DNA from 4 places in the Thioalbus denitrificans genome. Region 1 is predicted to be linked to each of the others. Evidence: predicted binding sites of a transcription regulator. Region 1 holds the regulator's gene; each other region holds the start of a gene.

Region 1 (5,532 bases):
TCTCGCAGGAATGGCAGGGTCCTTTCAAGAGAGCGCAACGCCGCAGATGGCCGGCCAGCGGCTCGCCCGAAGGGAGCCCCCCGAAAGCACCATGACCGCGTTGCGGTGCTTGACAAGGACCGGGCCATTGCCTGCGCACCGCGCCTTGTCCTGGCACTTTCGGGGGGCTCTGAATGTACCGCCAAGAGTGAAGCAGTACACCAGTGTACTGCTGCTGCTCCTCGCCCTGCCGGGGGCGGCCCTGGCCCTGTCCGGCGACAGCGACAAGCCCATCAGCCTCGAGGCCGACCAGGCGGAGCTGAACGAGGCCACGGGCGTCAGCACCTATACCGGGCGGGTGGTCCTGACCCAGGGCAGCATCGAGCTGCACGCCGACCGGCTGGTGGTCCACGCCGCCGGCGGCGAGCTGTCCCAGATTACCGCCACCGGCAACCCGGTGCGTTTCCGCCAGCGCCCCGAGGGCCGGAACAAGGACGTGACCGCCGAGGCGAAGAAGCTGGAATACCAGGGCAAGAGCCGCATGCTGGTGCTCATCGGCGAGGCGAAGGTGACCCAGGGGCGCAATACGTTCAGCGGGCAGCGTATTGAATATGACCTGCAGCGCGAGTCGGTGCTGGCCACCGGCGGCAGCGGCGAGGGCGGCAAGCCGGGCCGGGTGCAGATGACCATCGTCCCCTCCAGGGGCGGCGACAGCAAGCAATGAGCGTCCTGGAAACCCGCGGGCTGGGCAAACGCTACGGCGCCCGCGAGGTGGTCCGCGATGTCTCCCTGCGGGTGGAGAGCGGCGAGGTGGTGGGCCTGCTGGGCCCGAACGGCGCCGGCAAGACCACCTGCTTCTACATGATCGTGGGCCTGGTGCGCTGCGACAGCGGCGCCATCACCATGGATGGAGCCGACCTGACCCGGGAGCCCATGCACATTCGCGCCCGGCGCGGCATCGGCTACCTGCCCCAGGAAGCCTCGGTATTCCGCAAGCTCACCGTCGAGCAGAACATCATGGCCATCCTGGAGCTGCGCCGGGATCTCACGCCCGGCAAGCGCCGGCGGCTCGCCGACAGCCTCATGCACGAGTTCCACGTGGGCCATCTCCACGACAATCTCGGCATCAGCCTCTCCGGCGGCGAGCGGCGGCGGGTGGAGATTGCCCGGGCGCTGGCGACCGAGCCCCGCTTCATCCTGCTGGACGAGCCCTTCGCCGGCGTGGACCCCCTCTCGGTACTCGATATCCAGCGCATCATCAGCCACCTGCGCGACCGCGGCATCGGGATCCTGATTACCGACCACAACGTCCGCGAGACCCTCGGCATCTGCGACCGCGCCTACATCATGAGCAACGGCAACGGCATCGCCCACGGCACGCCGGCCGAAATCCTCGACAACAGCCAGGTCCGGGACGTCTACCTGGGCCACGAGTTCCGCCTGTGACTTCCCGCCTCCCCGGTCGCGGGGATACCCGCGCGGCCCGTGCCCCTATCTGCACGGCATGTTATTTGCGTTACAATCCGGACATAACGACAACGGATACCGGATATCCGTTTACGCCTAGACGACGACGCGCCGTATGAAACCCTCCATTCAGCTCCGGCTGAGCCAGCAACTCACCATGACGCCGCAGCTGCAGCAGGCCATCAAGCTGCTGCAGCTCTCAGCGCTCGACCTGCAGATGGAGGTCCAGGAGGCGCTGGAGACCAATCCCATGCTGGAGCTGGCGGAGGACGAGGTCGAAGCGTCGGGTGAGGCGGAGGCGCCATCGACGTCGGGCAGCGAGGCCGAGGACCGCGACCTCGACCTCGAGCGCAACGACGCGGACATTCCCGCGGACCTCCCGGTGGACAGCGCCTGGGACGACATCTACGACGTGCCCAGCAGCAATTCCGGGCCCGACGAGGGTGACGAGCAGGAGTTCGCCAATGTCAGCCATGGGGGCGAGTCGCTCCAGGAGCACCTCCTCTGGCAGGCCAGCCTCGCCCATTTCAACGACCGCGACCTGGAACTGGCCCGGCTGCTCATCGACGCCATCGACGAACGCGGCTACCTCGGCGCCACGCTGGAGGAGCTCCTGGCCAGCCTCGACCCCGAGTTCGAGGTGGAGCTCGACGAGCTGGAGGCGGTCCTGCACCGCATCCAGACCTTCGACCCCCTCGGGGTGGGCGCCCGCAACCTGGGCGAATGCCTGTCCCTGCAGCTGCGCCAGCTGCCCGCCGCCACGCCCTGGCGCAGCGAGGCGCTGAACCTGGTGGAAAACCACCTGGAACTGCTGGGCTCCCGCGACTACGCCCAGGTCCAGCGGCGGATGAAGATCAGCGAGGACGAGCTGCGCGAGGTCATCCAGCTGATCCAGACCCTCAACCCCCGCCCCGGCAACGAGGTGGGCGGCGAGGAGCCCCAGTACGTGGTGCCGGATGTCACCGTGCGCAAGCACCGGGGCAGCTGGCTGGTGGAGCTCAACCCGGAGGCCTCCCCGCGACTGCGCGTGAACCCCAGCTACGCCGCCCTCGTGCGCCGGGCCGACAACAGCCAGGACAACAACTTCCTGCGCACCCAGTTGCAGGAGGCGCGCTGGTTCCTGAAGAGCATCCAGAGCCGCAACGAGACCCTGCTGAAGGTGGCCACCTGCATCGTGGAGCACCAGCGCGGCTTCCTGGAGCACGGCGAGGAGGCCATGAAGCCCCTCGTCCTGCACGACATCGCCGAAGCGGTGGAGATGCACGAGTCCACCATCTCCCGGGTCACCACCCAGAAGTACATGCTCACCCCCCGTGGTATCTTTGAGCTGAAATACTTCTTCTCCAGCCACGTCAGTACGGCGAGCGGAGGCGAGGCCTCCTCCACGGCGATCCGGGCGCTCATCAAGAAGCTCATCGCCGCCGAGCACCCGTCCAAGCCGCTCAGCGACAGCAAGATCGCAAAAATCCTGTCTGATCAGGGAGTCAATGTGGCACGCAGGACCATCGCAAAGTACCGCGAGGTCATGGCGATACCGCCATCAAACGAAAGAAAGCGCCTGCTATAAGGCTTAAGGAGTCAGCTATGCAGACCAACATCACCGGTCATCACGTCGACATCACCCCGGCACTGCGCGACTATGTGAACTCGAAGCTGGAGAAGGTCGAACGCCATTTCGACAACATCACCAACGTGCACGTGATCCTGGGCGTGGAGAAGCTGCGGCAGAAAGCCGAGGCCACCATCCATCTGAGCGGGGCCGAACTGTACGCCGACGCCGAGCACGATGACATGTACGCGGCCATCGATGCCCTGGTGGACAAGCTCGACCGGCAGGTGAAGAAGCACAAGGAAAAGTCCCAGGCTCACAACCACGAGAGCGCCAAGCGCGCCTGAGCCCGGAACCGGGGAGGGCTGACGGGGCCGGCGGCCCCGTCAGCCCCGTCCCGGACTCGAACCCACGACAACCGCGGCGGACCCGGACCGAGACCAGTGAGAGACGCCAGACGATTGAAATCGAACGGATCGCCCCGCACAGTGACGAATCACCATGCACCTGCGTGACATCCTGACCCTCGAACGCACCGCGACCGACGTCATCGCCGGCAGCAAGAAGCGCGCGCTGGAATTCCTCGGCGGCCTGGCGGCGACTGACGAGCCGGAGCTGGACCCCACCGAGGTGTTCGAGAGCCTCATCGCCCGCGAGCGCCTCGGCAGCACCGGCATCGGCCACGGTATCGCCATTCCCCACGGACGGCTGAAGAACAGCGACCACGTCATCGGCGCGCTGGCGCACCTGCAGGAGCCCATCGACTTCGACGCCATCGACGACAAGCCGGTGGACCTGCTGTTCGCGCTGCTGGTGCCCGAGAACGCCACCGAGGAGCACCTCGAGGTCCTGGCACGGCTGGCCCAGCTGTTCAGCGACGAAGAGGCCCGGCAACGGCTGCGCGAGGCACCCGACGCGGCAGCGCTGCTCCAGACGATCCTGAGTTACGAGGCCGCCGAAACGGATGCCCCGGACGATCAGCATACAAAACCTGTTTGAAGTCCAGCAGGAGAATCTCTGCCTCACCTGGATTGCCGGCCAGGCCGGCGGCGAACGTTCCCTGAGCCTCCCGGATCTCCCCGTGACCGGGCTCGCGGGCTTCTACAACCCGATACATCCCCACGCGATTCCCCTGCTGACCGACGCCGAGCTGGCGTGGCTGGAGCGGGAGGCGGATCCGGCCCGGGATCCGTTCGCGGCACCGGCGGTCCTCGCCATCCTGACGGGGGACGGCGCGCCCCCGCCCCGGCTGGTGGAGCACGCGGAGCGGAGCGGATTTCCCCTGTTCAGCTCCCGCCTGGAACCCCGGCGGCTGATCAACCGTCTCAACTTCTATCTCACCCAGTCCCTCTCGGCGCGCATCACCGTCCACGGCGTGTTCATGGAGGTGCTGGGCGCCGGTGTGCTGCTCAGCGGCGAGAGCGGCATCGGCAAGAGCGAACTGGCCCTCGCCCTGCTCAGCCGCGGGCACCGGCTCATCGCCGACGATGCCCCGGAGTTCGCCAATACCGTTCCGCGCATGCTGGTGGGCTACTGCCCGGAGCCGCTGCACGACTTCCTTGAAGTTCGCGGACTGGGCATACTCAACGTGCGGGCCATGTTCGGCGACAGCGCCCTGGCACCGGAGCATGTACTGGACCTGGTGATACACCTCAAGGAGATGGAAGGCCATGAACTCGCGGCCATCGACCGGCTGCACGGCGTCCAGCGCCGCCGCGAAATGCTCGGCATCGAGGTGCCCGAGGTGACCATTCCGGTGGCGGAGGGACGCAACCTGGCGGTGCTGGTGGAGGCCGCCGTGCGCAACGAGCTGCTCAAGAGCCGGGGCTACGACGCCGGCACCGAGTTCATCGAACGCCAGCGGGCCCACATCGAGCGGGGACCGGCATGAACCTGGTGGTCATCAGCGGTCTGTCGGGCTCGGGCAAGAGCATCGCCCTGCAGACCCTGGAGGACCTGGAGTACTACTGCGTGGACAACCTCCCGGTCGGCCTGCTGCCGGCCCTGGCCGAGCAGCTCAGCGAAGCCGGCGCCCTGCCCCGCGGCGGGCGGACCGCGGTGAGCATCGACGCGCGCAACCTGCCCGCCGACCTGGCCCGCTTCCCGGAGATCCTGGCCGCGGTCAAGGCCCGCGGCCTGGGCTGTCAGATCATCTTCCTCGACGCCGAAAACCCGGTGCTGCTGAAGCGCTTCAGCGAAACCCGCCGGCGCCATCCCCTGAGCCGCGGCGACCTGCCCCTGCGCGAGGCCATCGACCGCGAGCGGGAGCTGCTCGGCTCCATCGCCTCCCTGGCCGATCTGCGGGTGGACACCAGCGCGCTCAACATCTACCAGCTGCGCGACATCATCCGCGAACGGGTGGCGGGCAAGCGGATCGGGGAACTGTCGCTGCTGTTCCAGTCCTTCGGCTACAAGCGCGGCATCCCCACCGATACCGACATCGTCTTCGACGTGCGCTGCCTGCCCAACCCCTACTGGGAGCCGACCCTGCGCCGGCTCACCGGCGAAGACGCGGAGGTCATCGCGTTTCTGGAGGC
Region 2 (5,532 bases), on a different contig from region 1:
CGTGGCCGAGCACGGTGGCGCTGCTCACTGCGTCGAGGGACCCGCCGGAGCCGAAGGTGACATCCAGGGCGGCCAGCAGGCCGGGGCCCTGTCCGCTCCAGAGCGGCTGGGGCGCCACGAAGGTGGTCATCTCCAGCGGGAAGGAGATCAGCAGGGCGACGCGGGCCACCATGGCGGGGTTGAAGGGATTCTGGCCGATACCGCCGAACACCTGTTTGGCGGGGACGATGGCGATGATCGCGCCCGCCACGCCGATCCACCAGGGCGCCCAGGGCGGCAGGGTGAGCGCCAGCAGCCAGCCGGTGAGCAGCGCCGAGCCGTCGGTGACGAAGGGCATCACCGGGCGGCCGGCAATGCGCAGGCTGACGGCTTCCGCCACCAGGGCGCTCGCCACGGTGACCAGCAGCAGGTAGAGGGCCGGCCAGCCGAACAGCAGCACGCCGTAGACGGTGGCCGGCAGCAGGGCCGGCATCACCAGCACCATGGTGCGGCGAACGGTGTTGCCGGCATGGGCGTGGGGTCCGGGATGGGGTATCGGGTTCTTCATGCGCGGGCCTCCGCCTCTGCCTGTTTCCTGGCCGCCATTTCGGCCTTGCGCCGGGCCAGTGCCTCGCGCTTGGCCTGGGCCATGCGTTCCAGCCGCTCGCTCTTCTGGGCCGCGAGCCGCCTCGTCTCCTCCTGCTTGACCCGGGCGCGCTCACGCGCGGCCACCTCGCCCTTGGCGTGGTTGAAGTACTGCACCAGGGGGATGCGGGAGGGACAGACATAGGAGCAGGAGCCGCAGGCGATGCAGTCGGCCAGGCCGAAGCGGGCCGCGCCCTCGAGGTCGCCGGCCCGGATGTAGGCGGCCATCTCCAGGGGCACCAGTCCGCAGGGACAGGCCCCGACACAGCTCGCGCAACGGATGCAGGGCATCGCCCGCTCGCTGCGCACCTCGTCGGGGGTGAGGGCGAGAATGCCGTTGCAACCCTTCACCACCGGCACCCGGACCGAGGGAAGAACCTGGCCCATCATGGGGCCGCCGCTCAGCAGCCGCTCCGGCTCCGCCGTGGTGCCGCCGCAGAGCTTCAGCAGGTGCTCCACGGGTGTGCCCAGCAGGGTGCGCAGGTTGCGCGGTGTGCGCACCGCCCCGCCGGAAACCGTGACCACGCGCTCCAGCAGCGGTTTCCCGAAGCGTATGGCCTCGTGCACCGCGAAGGCCGTGGCGGCATTGTGCACCACCACGCCGATGTCGGCGGTGAGACCGCGGGCCGGGGTTTCCAGGCCGGTCAGCGCCTGTACGAGGTGCTTCTCCGAGCCCATGGGATAACGGGTGGGGACGCCCGCCACCGAGACCACCGGATCGCCCTGGCAGGCCATGCGCATGGCTTCCTGCGCCCGCGGCTTGTTGTCCTCGATGGCCACCAGTGCCCGCGTGACGCCGAGGGCATGGGCCATGATGCGGATACCGTCCACCACCTCGGCGGCCTGTTCCTGCATCAGCCGGTCATCGCAGGTGAGATAGGGCTCGCACTCGGCGCCGTTGATGACCAGCAGCCGCAGCCGGTAGCGTCGGCGCAGGTTCAGCTTCACCGCGGCGGGGAAGGTGGCGCCGCCCATGCCGACGATGCCCGCGGCCGCCACCCGGGCGGAGATGGCCTCCGGCTCCAGGGCGAAGGGATCGTCCACGCCCTCCAGCCCGATCCATTGATCCTTTCCGTCCGGCTCCAGGGTGATGGTACGGACCGGCAGACCCGAGGGGTGGGGCGCGGTGTAGCCGCCGATGCGGACGATGCGCCCGGAAGTGGGGGCGTGGACGGGGGCCGAAATCATCCCCTGGCTGTTGGCCAGCAACTGGCCTTTCAGCACCCGCTCGCCCATCCGGACCACCGGCTCGGCGGGAGCCCCGATGTGCTGCTGCAGCGGTATGCGCAGGAGCGCGGGCAACGGCACCGCCTCGATGGGGCGCTGCGCGGTGGCCTCCTTGCGCTCCTCGGGATGGACACCGCCGCGAATCCTGAACAGTTTCATGGCCGACACCCCCGTCTCATCCGCCTGTTCATGCGCCCACCGGCACCGGCCTGGGCCAGTACCATGTCTGCAGCGTGGGACGGACCTCGTGCATCTCCACGCACTCCGTGGGACAGATATCGACGCACTTCCCGCAGCCGGTGCAGGCCTCGGTGAGAACGGCGTGGATCTGCCGCGACGCCCCCAGGATGGCGTCGGTGGGGCAGCGCTTGAAGCAGCGGGTGCAGCCCACGCACAGGGCCTCGTTGATGAAGGCCAGCATGGGCGCCCGGTCCTCCACCCCGGAGAGGTCGGCGCTCACGCCGAGCTTCGCCGCCAGGGCTTCGGCCAGCGCCCGGCCGCCCGGGGGGCAGACCGTGACCGGCGCGGCCCCGGAGGCCAGCGCCTCGGCGGCCGGCCCGCATCCGGGATAGCCGCACTGACCGCACTGGGAGCCCGGAAGCAGCGCCTCGATCTCCCCGGCCAGGGCATTGCCCTCCACCTTCAGGAAACGCGCCGCGGTGCCGAGCAGCAGGCCCAGCACCAGCCCCAGGGCCGAGAGACTGAAAATCGCGATCAACATGCCGTATCAACTCCTTCTGTGCAGGCCGGACCCGCCCGGCCGCCCACCCGTTCCTACTGCGTCGCCAGGCCGGAGAAGCCCATGAAGGCGAGGGACAGCAGGCCGGCCGCCACGAATCCTATGGGCGCGCCGGCGAAGGCCTCGGGCACCTCCGCCCGGGCGAGGCGCTCCCGCAGTCCGGCGAAGATCACCATCACCAGGGTGAAGCCCATGGCCGAACTGAAACCGTAGAGCACGCTCTCGGCGAAACCGTGGCCCTGCTGCACGTTGAGCAGGGCCACGCCGAGCACCGCGCAGTTGGTGGTGATGAGCGGCAGAAAGATGCCCAGCATCTGGTGCAGCACCGGCGAGACGCGCTTGACCACCATCTCCGTGAACTGCACCACCGCGGCTATCAGCAGAATGAAGGTGAGGATGCGCAGGAAACCCAGGTCGTAGGGCACCAGCACCAGCCGTTCCAGCAGCCAGCTCGCCACCGCCGCCATGGTCATCACGAAGGTGGTGGCCATGCCCATGCCGATGGCCGTGTCGATCTTGTTCGACACGCCCATGAACGGGCACAGGCCGAGAAACTTCACCAGCACCACGTTGTTCACCAGCGCCGTGCCGAGGATGAGCAGCAGGTAGTGCGTGATTCCGTCGGTCATGAATGAACCCTCCTGGCCTGGAAATGCATCTTGCATGCCAGCGGCCATCCCCCGGTCCCGGGCGCCATAACTGTGCGCGCCGCGAAGGATATGCCCGCTTCCGGCGCACACGTCCGGGTGTTGGGAAGCCGACAGCCCACCGGAGTAGGGCGGGGCAATGTTGCAAAGTCGACAGAGGCCCCTTGTGCGACAGCGGGTTGGCGCGGAAGCGCCGGCTCCGGCACCCATGCAACCCCATGCACGCGGATCCGGGCACAGTAGTTGCAGGGAAAGTGTGGTAATTGCCAAGAGGAAGTCAGGTGATGAAACGAGAGTCACCCCCTACCGACAACAGACGGCTGAGCGTTGCGCTGGACCGATTCCTGTCCTCACCGCCGGCGGGCACGCCGGCAGAGGTAATCGACACCCTCCGGGAGGCGCTCGATATCGGCCCGGTGCCTTTGCCGCCGCAGGTCTTCCTGCAGACCGTGGAGCAGTCCCCGGTGGCCATCTCCATCACGGACCCGCGCGCCAATATCATCTACGCCAACCCGGCTTTCGAGCGGGTCACCGGCTACAGCGCCGACGAGGTGATCGGCATGAACGAGTCGATCCTCTCCAACCGGGCCACGCCGCGGGATGTCTACGACGCCCTGTGGACCAGCCTCATGTCCCTGCAGGCCTGGTCCGGGACGCTGGTGAACCGGCGCAAGGATGGAACGCCCTACCTGGCGGAGCTCACCATCGCCCCGGTCGTGGACCGGTCCGGCCATATCGATTACTTCGTGGGCATCCACCGCGACGTGACCGAACTCCATCGCCTGGAGCTCCGGGTGCACAACCAGAAGGCGCTCATCGAGTCGGTGGTGGATGCCGCCCCGATGGCCATCGCACTGCTTGCGACGGATGGTTCGGTGGTGCGGGTCAACGAGGCCTACAAGCGGCTACTGGGAGACATGCACGGCCTCGAGCCGGCACTGAAACTGCTGGCGGCGGTCCCGGACTTCACGCCGGAGACACTGGCCCGGCAGGCGGCACAGCGGACGGGCTTCACGGACGTGGCGGTGGAATACGACCCGGGCCAGGGTGGCGCGCCGCGCTGGTTCTCCTGCTCCGGCACCTGGGTCGGCGAGCTGGATCTGCAGGTGGACAGCTACTTCGAGACCCGCACCGAGCAGTTCCTGCTCTTCGTCGCCACGGAGATAACCGAGCTCAAGCGCCAGCAGGAACAGACACGGATGAACGCCGTACGGGCCCTGATGGCGGAACGGCAGCTGGCGCAGGGCATCCGCGAGACGCTCTCCGGCGCCCTGTTCAAGCTGCAGGGTCCGATTAACGTGGCCACTGCGGCCGCGGCGATGCTGGAGCGGCGGGGCGAGGAGTTCGCATCGGTACGGGCGCTGCTCAACGAACTGCGCAGCACCGGCGAGGAGGCCCTGGAGACGCTGCGGGCGGCACAGCCGGCGGAACAGCCGGAGCCCCGCATCCCGGTCAGCATCAACCAGATCATCCGTGATGTGCTCTCCATCAGCACCGAGCGGCTGCTGGCAAACGGCATCCTGGTGGACTGGCACCCGACGCCGGTCCTGCCCCGGGTCCTCGGCGCCGAACAGCCCCTGCGCACCCTGTTCAGGCAGCTCATCGACAACGCCATCGATGCCATGGCCGAACCCGACGCCCGCGGCAGCGAACTGACCATCACCACCACCAGCCGGGGCGATGCCGTGGAGGTCCTGATCGACGACTCCGGCCCCGGGGTGGCGCCGGAGCTGCGCCTGCGGGTCTTTGACCCCTTCTTCAGTGCCTGGCACGCATCGGGCGGCCACGTGGGAATGGGCCTGGTGCTCGCCCAGGACGCCGCGGCCCGGCATGGCGGCAGCATCGAGTTCGACCCCGGCTTCCAGAGCGGATGCCGGGTCCGGGTGTCACTGCCCCTCGGGCAGGAATGATAGACGTATAGACGAAGCAGAGGTCAACAGGGAAACATGACCGATTTCAACACCCCCAAGGACACCTCGCTGTTCCGACTGATCGCGGATCAGCTGGAGGCTCTCTACGCCGTCAGCAGGGTGCTCAGCCAGTCGCTGAATGTCCATGAAACGCTGCTGGAGGTGCTCAAGGTCCTGGATGAACAGGGCGGACTCTCCGGTGGGATGATCGCGCTGGAGGAGGAGGAGACCGGTGAGCTGCTGGTCAGCCACACCCGCGGCGACCAGGCACGCTGGGATCGACCCGTGCGCTACGGACGCGGCGAAGGACTGGTGGGCACCATCCTGGCGGAGGATCAGCCGGTGGTGGTGCGGCGGCTGGCCGACGAGCCGCGTTTTCTCGATC
Region 3 (5,532 bases), on a different contig from region 1:
CCGAGCATGCGCCCGACGCTGACGTCGAAGAGCTCCTCGGCGGCCGGGTTCATGTACCGCAGCCGCAGATCCTCGCCCAGCAGGACCACGGCCGTGGTGAGGTTGTCCAGGATATGCTGGTGCAGACGGGCCAAGCAGGGCACTCCCACGCAGATTCGTGCTCTTTCCCTAGCAAAGAGCGGACCAGTCCGTGTCACCGCCCCGTCATGGGGCATGAAAGCCGTTCACCGGGAGTGGCTTAGCGTCAGGCGGCGAACGCCAGGGTCTGCAGGGGAGTCTATCGGAGAGACCCCTCGCGCACCAATATGGTGCGCGAGGGGTCTGGGTGGGTGTGTGCGCCCGGAAATGGCGGTGGAACGTCAGGTCCCGCCGTCGCCGGTGGAACCACCATCGGCACCGCCGCCGGAGTCGCCGCCGCCGGAGTCGCCGCCGCCAGAGTCGCCGCCGCCGGAATCGCCGCCGCCGGAATCGCCGCCGTTTCCGTCACCCTGACGGAACAGCACCGAGGCCTGGTGCATGTGGAAGGTGACCGGATCGCTGGCCAGCAGTTCGTCGCCGTTGGCATCCACCACCCGCGCCTGCAGGGTGTGGGTGCCACGGTCCACGCCCGCCAGCGTGAGCCGGGTGGTGGCGAGCGGGCCGCCCTGGACCCGGTCGTCGAGGAGGATGACCACCCGATCCCCGGCCCGGCTGTCCAGGGTGGGAACGACCTGCACCTCGACCCGCACCTGGCCGGTGTTGTCGCGGATGGTGGCGTCATTCTCCGGCAGGGTCACCGTCACCCTGCCGTAGCGGGGCCCGCGGGGCGCGGCGGACGGCGCGCTCCCGGCCGGCGCGGGCAGGCGCGGCGCCTCGTAGAGACTGGGGGTCGGCACCCGCACCTCCTCCGCGCCCGGTTGCGGGCGGTCGGAGAAGACCACGTTGCCGTCCTTGTCCACCCAGCGGTAGACCGCCCCCTGGGCGGCGGTGGCCAGGCAAAGCAGCCCGATGATGATCCACCTGTGCATTGGCTCTCCCCGGCTCCCGCCGCGTCGACTGATTGTCCGTCTTTTGTACAGCCCCCGGGCCGGGCAGCGCAACCCCGGCACGCCCGTGGGCCGCCGGGTCGGCATTGCCGGCGCGGCAACCGGCCCTCGCCGGCCGCAAAAAAAAACGCCCCCTTGCGGGGGCGTCTTCTGCCTCGGGGCGGGAACGCCTTACAGGCTGTAGTAGAGATCGAACTCCACCGGGTGGGTGGTCATGCGCAGGCGGGTCACCTCGGACATCTTCAGGCCGATGTAGCCGTCGATCATGTCGTCGGTGAACACGCCGCCCTGGGTGAGGAACTTGCGATCCTCGTCCAGTGCCGCCAGCGCCTGATCCAGGGCGTGGCAGACGGTGGGGATGGCCTTGGCCTCTTCCGCCGGCAGGTCGTAGAGGTCCTTGTCCATGGCGTCGCCCGGGTGGATCTTGTTCTGGATGCCGTCCAGGCCGGCCATCATCATGGCGGCGAAGGAGAGGTAGGGGTTCGCGGTGGAGTCGGGGAAGCGCACCTCGATGCGGCGGGCCTTCGGGTTGCTCACGTGCGGGATGCGGATGGAGGCGGAGCGGTTGCGGGCGGAGTAGGCCAGCATCACCGGCGCCTCGAAGCCGGGCACCAGGCGCTTGTAGCTGTTGGTGGAGGCGTTGGTGAAGGCGTTCAGGGCCCGGGCGTGCTTGATGATGCCGCCGATGTAGTAGAGCGCCATCTCGGACAGGCCGCCGTACTTGTTGCCGGCGAAGATGTTCTTGCCGGCCTTCGCCAGCGACATGTGCACGTGCATGCCGCTGCCGTTGTCACCCACCAGCGGCTTGGGCATGAAGGTGGCGGTCTTGCCGTAGGCGTGGGCCACGTTCCAGACCACGTACTTCAGGATCTGCACCTCGTCGGCCTTCTTCACCAGGGTATTGGCGCCCACGCCGATCTCGCACTGGCCGGCGGTGGCCACCTCGTGGTGGTGCACCTCGACCACGAGGCCCATCTCCTCCATGGCCAGGCACATGGCGGCGCGGATGTCGTTCAGGGAGTCCACCGGGGGCACCGGGAAGTAGCCGCCCTTGATGCTGGGACGGTGACCGATGTTGCCGCCCTCGAACACGCGCTCGGAGTTCCAGTGGGCCTCGTCGGAGTCGACCTTGTAGAAGGCTCCCTCCATGGTCACGCCCCAGCGCACGTCGTCGAGGATGAAGAACTCGTTCTCGGGGCCGAACAGGGCGGAGTCGGCGATGCCGGTGGACTTCAGGTACTCCTCGGCGCGGCGGGCCACGGAGCGGGGGTCACGCTCGTAGCCCTTCATGGTGCTGGGCTCGAGGATGTCGCAGCGCAGGATCATGTTCGGCTCGTCGGTGAAGGGGTCCATCACCGCGGTGTCGGCGTCGGGCATGAGCACCATGTCGGACTCGTGGATGCCCTTCCAGCCGGCGATGGAGGAGCCGTCGAACATCTTGCCGTCCTTGAAGAAGGCGTTGTTGATTTCGCTGGCGGGCAGCGTCACGTGCTGCTCCTTGCCCCGGGAGTCGGTGAAGCGCAGGTCGACGAACTTCACCTCGTTGTCTTTCATCATCTTGAGCACTTTCGCTGCGGACATCTGTTGTTTCCTCCGGAAATTGCGTTTCGGACTGCCGGGGCACCCGCCCTGAAAAAAACCCGCCGGGAAAGGTGCAATTGCTGTGCCACTGCCTGAAAGCCGGGGAATCCACGGAAATCAGGCGGTTCCGTCTATCCCGCGGAACAAGCACGCCCTCTTTTGGTGCACACTTGTCCCGCAGGCACCAATATGGTGCAACTAGTAATACAAGACCTTCACTTCCGCCACATCCGGGTCACCGGCTGCGGTCTCCGCCAGGCGCCGCGACAACTGCCGCCCGGCCTCGAGATCCACCAGGCCGTCAAGGGGCACCCAGGCTTCCACATGGATGGCGCCATCCAGGTAGTGGAGTGTCACATGCCGCACCTGGTCGGCCCCCTCGATCGCCTTCCAGTGCTGCCGCAGGCGCTCCAGGACCGGGCCGCGCAGCGGCAGGTTGCTGCTGGGCCGCGAGCTTTCGTCGTCCTCGGGATCCACGTGGACCACCACGTCGCTCACCTCCTCCACCTCGGCATGGAGCCGCTCGAGGACCCGCTCCCCGATGCGGTGCCCCTCGGAGACGCTGAGCCGCGGATCCACCTGCAGGTGCACGTCCACCAGCGCCTGGCCGCCGTGGCGCCGGGTGCGCAGCTGATGCACCGCGCGCACACCATCCACCGACAGGATCTTTTCGCGGATGTGATCGACCCGTTCCTGCTCGAGCGCGGTATCGATGAGCTCGTGGACGCTGTGCCAGGCGAGATCCCAGCCGATCTTGACGATCATCAGCGCCACGCCGACAGCGGCGATGGCGTCCAGGTAGGGGAGCCCCGCCATGGTGCCCGCGATGCCCACGATCACTACCACCGAGGAGATGGAGTCGGTCCGATGGTGCCAGGCGTTGGCCCGCAGCATGTTGGAGCGCAGGCGCCTGGCCGCGCGCAGGGTGTAGTGGTAGAGGGCCTCCTTGAGCAGCACCGAGGCCGCCGCCGCCGCCAGGGCCAGCCAGCCCGGGGTCAGCAGCAGTTCGGTGTGGAACAGGCGGCGGGAGGCATCGATGCCGATGCCCGCGCCCACCGCCAGCAGGAAGATGCCGAGCACCACCGTGGCCAGGGTCTCGATGCGTCCGTGGCCGTAGGGGTGCTCCGCGTCCGCGTCCCGGCTGCCATGCTTGGCCGCCCACAGCACCAGCACGTCGGTGGCCAGATCGGAGAGGGAGTGGATGCCGTCGGCCACCAGCGACTGGGAATGGCCCAGCCAACCCACCAGGATCTTCACCCCGGAGAGCACCAGGTTGACCACCGCACCCACCAGGGTGACCCGCTTGGCCTCCCGGTAGCGCGCGTCGCCGACGTTGAACTCGGCCGCCAGGTCACCGGCGTGGGCTTCGGTCACCGCTCCTCCCCCCCCACTTCCACCACCAGGACGACGTCGCGCCCGTCGCGCCGGGTCTCCAGCACGCGGTGGCCGTTCAGGCGGCACCAGGCGGGGATGTCGTTGAGGGCGCCGGGGTCGGTGCAGAACACCTCCAGCATGTCGCCGGGGGCCAGTGTCGCCACGCGGTCCTGGGTGCGGATCACGGGCATGGGACAGAGCAGATTGCGGGCATCGAGCTGATGGCGGCTCACGGGTTGTTCCTGGACCGCGAATGGTGACACGGAGACAGTATTATCCACAGATTGCGCCGTTGCGCTGAATTTTGTTGTTGCCGTGCCCTGCCCGCCATCCCGCCGGGCCCCGGCGGCGAACCACGGGGACGGCGGAGCCCGGGCGCCCCCTCACACGTGCCAGGACTCCGCCACCTCGTGGGGCGGCAGGGGCGCGACGGTCAGGATGGTGCTGAGCACCCCCCCGGGATCCTCCACCTGCACCTCCACCGCCGCCGCGCTGCGGCCCTGGCCGTAGCGGGCGGCGATGCGGGCGGCCAGTTCCAGGTCGTCGCGGTCCACCCTGCCGTCCACCAGCACCAGGGGGCCGGTATGGCCCAGGGTACGCAGGTGGATGAACCGGCGGCGGTAGCCCTCGAGGAAATTGTTCTCTCCCTCCTCGCGGCCGATGATGAGCTTGAAATGGGGGCGCGGCCGGAGATGCCGCCCCACCTTGAGCAGCATGATGTCGTCGAGATCGTAGTCCCGTTCGCCGCGCGCGCGCCAGAGATCGGCGAGCTTGGCGGAGTAGTGCTCGTCGGTCAGGAAACAGCAGCCGCCGGCCGGCTGGGCGTACTCCTCCAGCCCCAGCGCCGCGGCCAGCGCCATCTGCGGCTTGCGCGAACGGCCGGAGAAGTCGTGGAGCCGCTCGCGGTCCACCCACCCCTCCCGCTCCGGCAGCGTGGGCGGCAGGTTTTTCGCGCACAGGGGCCGCAGCAGCCGATCCTCCGCGCCCGACTCCCGGGCCACCACCGGCATGGTGTCGGCGCGCTGGGACTTGGGCCGCTGGCCCACCACCTCACCGGTGATGATGAAGTCGAAACCGTTCGCCTCCATCCACTCCAGGGCCTTGTGGACCATGAAGATCTTGCAGTCGAGGCAGGGATTCAGGTTGGCGCCGTAGCCATGCTTCGGATTCAGCACCACGTCCTTGTAGTCAGCGGAGATGTCGATGATGTGCAGCTTCATCCCCAGCTGCTCGGCCACCCACAGGGCATTGTTGCGCTTGGGCCGGCTGCGGTCCTTCTCGCGGATGGCGTGGGTATGTCCCTCCACGCAGAAACCGGTAAAGAAATTGATGCCCTCCACCTGGATGCCCTGCTCCTGCACCACCTTGGCGGCGAGCATGGAGTCGAGGCCGCCGGAGACGAGGGCCACTGCTTTGCGCTGCTTGGACATGGGAACTCGAACGGAACTCGGACGGGATGAAACGGACTACGCGGGACAACCACGGCCGCGTACAGCCTTGAGCCATCATGATACCAGAATGGAGCACCGGTGCCGCACAGACAGTGATGCGA
Region 4 (5,532 bases), on a different contig from region 1:
GCCGCCCGCCTCGCGGTAGGCCCACAGCAGGGCGCGCAGGGCCTCGAGGGAATCCTGCAGCGAGGGCTGCGAATAGCGGATGGCGCCGCTGGGACAGGCGCTGGCGCAGCTGCCGAAGCCCTGGCAGAGATGGGGGTCCACCGCCACCTGGTCCCCCAGGGAGGTGATGGCCCGCGTGGGGCAGGCGTCGATGCAGCGGGTACAGGCGGTGACGCCGCGTCGTCCATGGGCGCAGAGGTCCGGATCGTAGTGGAAATAGGTGGGCTTCTCGAACTCCCCGACGAGCCCGGGCAGCTCCTCCAGGGCCGCCTCCAGGGTGGTGGCGCCGGTGGCGGGCGCGTAGTAGCCGGGGGGCGCCACCCGGCCCGCCAGCGCCGGCTCCGGCTGCAGATCCAGGACCAGGTCGAAGGCATTGTGGCCGTCGTCCAGCACCGCGGTCAGGTCCTGCACCCCGGCGGTGGTCTCGGCCGTGGCGGAGAACCCGCCCAGGTGGCCGGCCAGCCCGGCCAGCCGGCCGTGCAGGCAGATGACCGCTTCCGGCGCGCCGCCGGCCTCCGTGGCGGGCTCGGTTGCCAGGACCACCCGTCGGGGCAGGCCGGCAAGCCGCCCGGCCGCGTCCAGGGCCTCCGCTTCCGGGCCGATGATGAGCACGGCGCCGCGGGAGGCGTACCCCACCAGGGCAGTGGGCGCGGCGCGCTCCAGGCGTGCGGCGGCGGCCGCCAGGGCGGCGTGACGGGCCTGCCCCTCGGGGCCGGTGCGGGTGAGCAGCTGGTTCAGGGGGTTGTCAGACAGCATCCTGGGTCTCGTCCTCTTCGTGGTCGGTGTCGGCAGGGCCTGTGCCGCTTACCGGATCCGGGGCTGGTACCGCTTCGCCCGCTGCGGGCTCGGGCGGCAACCCATCCGCGACGCCGGCGCGCCCGGCGTGCTCCGCGGCGGCCGCGCGCTCCGCTTCACGCTCCAGCATCCGGCGCATCTCGTGGGTGACGGTGTCCCCGAGAGGCGCGAACTGGGTGAAGTCCTCGGCGTAGTCGTCGAGCCCGTCGGTGACATTGAAGGCCGGCAGATGGAACAGCCGCCGCAGCGCCACCCGGCGCAGCACTTCGTCCACCTCGGGCGACAGGAAGCCCCGGTAGTCGCTGTCGGCATCCAGGGACTCGAGCGGCGGCAGTCCGGCCTCGCCGCCCGCCGTCGCTCCCTCCGCGCCCGGTTCCCCCGGTGGACTCGCCGGCGCCGCCGGCTCCGGCGACGGCCGGGCGGCGGCGAGCTTGCGCCGCGACCAGCGGTCGAGGAAATCCCCCTCCGCGGGCGGACCGGTCACCGTCCCGGGCTCATCCTTCACGGGCATCCTCCCGGAACCAGTCCTGGCGCTTGCGCTTCTTGCGTTCCTGCGGCACGTAGTTGTGCACCACGTAGGCCTCCACCCAGCGATAGATCTCGGGGGGCATGGGCACCGGCTGCACCTCGGCGTCGCCCTCCAGGTAGGCGGAGGCCTCGGCGTAGCTGACCGTGGCCAGGAACGGCCGCGGCTCGCCGTTCCCGTCCGCCCGGGAGATGACGAATACGGCGGGGGCGTCGGTGGTGAGGTTGTGGTGGTAACTCTCGCCTTCATCCTCGTGCAGCTCGAGATTCAGCCCGCCGCACAGGTAACGGGTCTCCTCCGGCGCGTTGTGGACGCAGAGGCGATCCCGCCCCAGGGTGGCGGCCACCTCGCCCGCCACCACGCCGGTCACCGTCCAGCTGTGGCTCTGCCAGCGGCTCCGGGAAGGTCGCCGGACCAGCACCACCGCCAGGGGCAGTACATCCTGTTCGTCGAAGGCATCGACGCTGTCCAATAGGGGATCGGCCATGACACACCTCCGGGTTTCCTCCCGGAGAGTGGGGCAATAGTCATGCCAGCCGGCGTGAGGGAGCGGAGCGGCGACAGGGCGGGGATTAGGGAACAAAGGGGCCAGGCGAAAAGCCCGTTCGTGGGTCAGAATGACCCAGTCACGGGTCCGGCGCGTCAATCTGTCCGTCGGGTGACGGAGGGACACGGAGGCATGGGGAAGGTTGAAACGAATGCACTCCCAGGCAACGGATGCCGGAGTTCGATGCCCTGCCCGGCCGAATGAATTCGGCCCTACAACACACGCATCACGCACTCACGCATTCACGCATTCACGCATTCACGCATTCACGCATTCACGCATTCACGCATTCACGCATTCACGCATTCACGCACTCACGCACTCACGCATTCACGCATTCATGCATTCACGCACTCACGCACTCACGCACTCACGGAACACGGAACACGGAACACCAAATATCCTCTCGATCCCGTAAATCCCGTCTATCGACCCTTTGCCCGGTGCGCCGCGGGCTTCACCCCCCGCCGCGCTGGAAGTGGCGCTCGAACTGTTCCATGAATAACCGGCGGGCCGTCTCGTCGAGGCCCTGGAACCGGAACTCCACCCGGGTGACGGGCAGGCCGAGGCCGGCGATGCGGCGCTCGGTGGTGGGATGAAGGCGGATGCGGATGCCGCCGCCGGGATCCTCCACCTGGATGGAATCGCCCTCCAGGCGGTAGGGACGGGGAGCCACCGCGGCGGGGAGCAGGCGCAGGAACTCGGCCCGATCAAGCCCCATCTCGCGGATGAGATCGGCCACTCACCCCCCGGCGATGGCGGGCCACACGGCCAGTTCGTCCCCCGGCGCCAGCGGCCGGTTCCGCTCCGCGGGCGCCAGGTAGACGCCGTTGACCAGCACCAGGTGCACCAGCCCGTCCGGCACCCGGTGGTCCTCGAGAACCCGGATCGGGGTGCATCCCTCCGGCACTTCCAGCTCGATCTTGTGATCCCGCGCCCCCGGCGGCAGGTACTCGGCCAGGGAGGCGTAGAGCTTGAAGGTGATCCTCACTGCGCGCCGCCCACGGGCAGGGGGGAGCCGGCGCAGGCGAGGTAGGCCTCCATGACCCGGGTGGGATCCGCCTGCAGGCGCCGCTTCCACACGCCGAGCCGGAACCGGCCCTGGATCAGGCCGCGCAGCACCCCCACGTGCTGGGTCATCCCCACGCTGTTCGCTCCCACCAGCACATCGTCGGCGAACTGCAGCTGCAGGTAGCGCTGGCGGACATCGTCCCGCAGCGCCACCTCCTCGCCGTCCGCCACGCCGTCCCAGCGGCCGAAGGAGCTGGAGATGAGGCCGAGGGTGTCGAGGACGTTCATGATCAGGCTGCCGGTGTAGGCGCTCTCCACCCCGGCCATGTTGAGCGCGGCGATGCGGCCGTGCTCGCTGGCGGTGGGCTGGATGGCGTGCACCGACTGGCCGCCGGTGGAGAAGTCGCGGCCCTCGGCCACGTCGCCGGCGGCGTAGACGTGCGGGACGCTGGTGCGCAGGGTCTCGTCCACCAGCACGCCCTGCCCGGTCTCGATGCCGGAGCCCTCAAGGAACTCCAGGTTGGGCCGCACGCCGGTGGCGGTGATGACGAGATCCGCCTCCAGGACCCGGCCGCTCTTGAGATGGACCTTGAACGGCTCGCCGTTGCCGCCGCGCTCGGCCACCCCGTCCACCAGGGTGTCGGTGAGCACCTCCACGCCGTTCTGCTCGCAGCGCCGCTTGATCATCCCCGCGGCGACGTCGTTCATCATCCGCGCCACCATGCGCGGGGCCTGTTCCACCACGGTGAGCTGCACGCCCCGCTCCACCAGCGCCTCGAGGATGATGCAGCCGATGAAGCCGGCCCCCACCAGCACCACCCGGGCGCCCGGCTTGGCGGCCGCGGCGATGGCCCGCGCGTCGGCCAGGGTCCAGCAGGTGTGGATGCCGGGCTGGGTCAGCCCCGGCACCGGGGGCACCGCCGGACTGGAGCCGGTGGCGATGAGCAGCCGGTCGAAGGGGGTCGCGCCGCCCTTGGCCAGGTGCGCCTGTCCGGCGGCGGCGTCGAGACGCAGCAGCCGGTCGTGGCGGAAATCGATCCCCGCGCGGCTGAAATGATCGGGTTCCGGGCGCAGATAGGTGCCCGGTTCGCCGATGCTGCCGGCCAGGTAGTAGGGGATGGCCATGCGGGAGTAGGCGGGCTCGGGCTCCCCGCCCACCAGCACCACCTCTCCCCCCGGATCCGTATTGCGCAGCGTCTCGGCGGCGATGACCCCCGCCGGACCCGCGCCGACTACCAGGTAGCGCATCCGTTCGTCTCCTTGTGCTCGATGGAATCAGCCGGCTGAGGCCGATCCCGCGGGGCGGGCGCCCCGCGGGACCGGATTTCACAGGCCCAGCCGTGACAGCGTTTCGCCGGTGGGCACGCCCTCGGTGTCCCAGCCGCGCAGCTGGTAGTACTCGGGCAGCATCTTCGGCAGCTCGTTCACCTTGCCCTTGGCCGGCCCGGTCTTGGCCGGCTCGGTGAGCAGGCGCTTCGGCAGGGTGTCGTCCTTGGCGGTGAAGCCGGCGGCGAGGTTGAACTGCCGCTCCATGTTCCAGATGCGCTCGCCCGTCTCCAGCAGCCGTTCGATGCTCCACTCGCCCGCGCAGGCCGCGTCCAGCTGGGGCGCGATGTCCCCGAGGGTCCAGGCGAAGGTGGTGAACAGGCACAGGCCCGAGGAGTCCACCGCGGCGGTGGCGTCCTGGAACGCCTTGACCAGCCCCGCCTTGCCCTCGCTGGCCAGCGGGTCGGTCTTCTCGGGAATGCCCAGGATCTCCGAGGAGACGGTGTAGCTGCGCAGGTGGCAGGCGCCGCGGTTGCTGGTGGCGTAGGTGAGTCCCATGCCCTGGATGCCGCGGGAGTCGTAGGCGGGGAACTCCTGGCCCTTGACGCTCATGGAGAGGTCCGGGTGACCGTACTTCTCGCACAGGCGCTTGGAGCCGAGCCCGATCTCGCGGCCGAACCCCTCGGCGCGGCCGGTGAGCTCCGCCAGGGTGGTGAGGGCCTCGGCGGAGCCGAAGGTGAGCTTGAGGCCGCCGGTCTCGGCGTCGGTGATGACCCCCATGTCGTAGAGCTCCATGGCCGCGCCCACGGTGGCGCCGAAGGAGATGGGGTCGAAGCCCTGCTCGTTGCAGAGGAAGTTGGCGTAGGTCAGCGCCTCCAGGTCGTCCACCCCGGTGGCCGCGCCGAGCGCCCAGGCCGCCTCGTACTCCAGTCCGCCGGAGGCGCTCCAGTACTCGGGCCGGTTCACCACCGTGTAGTGCTTCTGGTCGATGCGCGAGATGCGCCCGCAGGCGATGGTGCAGCCGAAGCAGGCCTGGTTGGTCACCAGGTTGGGCTTGCCGTCGCTGGGCCGCGGCTCGTGCATGGCCTCGCCGGAGATGTGGCCGGCGCCCTCGAACTGGACATCGCGGTGGTTGCGGGTGGGCAGCGCGCCCACCTCGTTGATGACGTTCATCAGCACCTGGGTGCCGTACTTGGGCAGCCCCTGGCCGGTGACCGCGTTGCCGGCGAGCACCTGCTTGGCCGCGGTGGCGGCCTGCATGAAGCGCGCCGGGTCCTTCACCGTCACGCCCAACGTGCCGCGCACGGCGATGGCCTTGAGGTTCTTGGAGCCCATCACGGTGCCCACC

What was found. The regulator sigma-54, encoded in region 1, starts transcription at its own class of promoters, with help from an activator protein. The targets are predictions, from matches to a motif close to TGGCANGNTNCNTGCTT.
Region 2: the regulator sigma-54 is predicted to act here: its motif matches at 3,243-3,259, upstream of rsxA (electron transport complex subunit RsxA).
Region 3: the regulator sigma-54 is predicted to act here: its motif matches at 2,678-2,694, upstream of glnA (glutamate--ammonia ligase).
Region 4: the regulator sigma-54 is predicted to act here: its motif matches at 1,879-1,895, upstream of DFQ59_RS15635 (DUF3305 domain-containing protein).

Annotation. Positions count from the first base shown of each region.
Region 1 is NZ_QPJY01000003.1:52,802-58,333, forward strand. Features, by position in the region: gene lptA (lipopolysaccharide transport periplasmic protein LptA) at 188-703, shown strand; gene lptB (LPS export ABC transporter ATP-binding protein) at 700-1,425, shown strand; gene DFQ59_RS08535 (RNA polymerase factor sigma-54) at 1,562-3,013, shown strand; gene hpf (ribosome hibernation-promoting factor, HPF/YfiA family) at 3,031-3,342, shown strand; gene ptsN (PTS IIA-like nitrogen regulatory protein PtsN) at 3,497-3,994, shown strand; gene hprK (HPr(Ser) kinase/phosphatase) at 3,960-4,886, shown strand; gene rapZ (RNase adapter RapZ) at 4,883-5,532, shown strand, end outside.
Region 2 is NZ_QPJY01000002.1:377,635-383,166, forward strand. Features, by position in the region: gene DFQ59_RS06195 (RnfABCDGE type electron transport complex subunit D) at 1-547, opposite strand, end outside; gene rsxC (electron transport complex subunit RsxC) at 544-2,010, opposite strand; gene DFQ59_RS06205 (RnfABCDGE type electron transport complex subunit B) at 2,039-2,572, opposite strand; gene rsxA (electron transport complex subunit RsxA) at 2,626-3,207, opposite strand; gene nifL (nitrogen fixation negative regulator NifL) at 3,522-5,147, shown strand; gene nifA (nif-specific transcriptional activator NifA) at 5,184-5,532, shown strand, end outside.
Region 3 is NZ_QPJY01000001.1:560,623-566,154, reverse strand. Features, by position in the region: gene glnL (nitrogen regulation protein NR(II)) at 1-143, opposite strand, end outside; gene DFQ59_RS02670 (DUF4124 domain-containing protein) at 360-1,007, opposite strand; gene glnA (glutamate--ammonia ligase) at 1,197-2,606, opposite strand; gene DFQ59_RS02660 (cation diffusion facilitator family transporter) at 2,805-3,980, opposite strand; gene DFQ59_RS02655 (sulfurtransferase TusA family protein) at 3,977-4,213, opposite strand; gene DFQ59_RS02650 (tRNA (5-methylaminomethyl-2-thiouridylate)-methyltransferase) at 4,364-5,410, opposite strand.
Region 4 is NZ_QPJY01000009.1:106,785-112,316, reverse strand. Features, by position in the region: gene DFQ59_RS15645 (4Fe-4S binding protein) at 1-795, opposite strand, end outside; gene DFQ59_RS15640 (DUF3306 domain-containing protein) at 785-1,339, opposite strand; gene DFQ59_RS15635 (DUF3305 domain-containing protein) at 1,329-1,847, opposite strand; gene DFQ59_RS15630 (hypothetical protein) at 2,365-2,649, opposite strand; gene DFQ59_RS15625 (MoaD/ThiS family protein) at 2,650-2,898, opposite strand; gene DFQ59_RS15620 (NAD(P)/FAD-dependent oxidoreductase) at 2,895-4,166, opposite strand; gene DFQ59_RS15615 (aldehyde ferredoxin oxidoreductase family protein) at 4,245-5,532, opposite strand, start outside.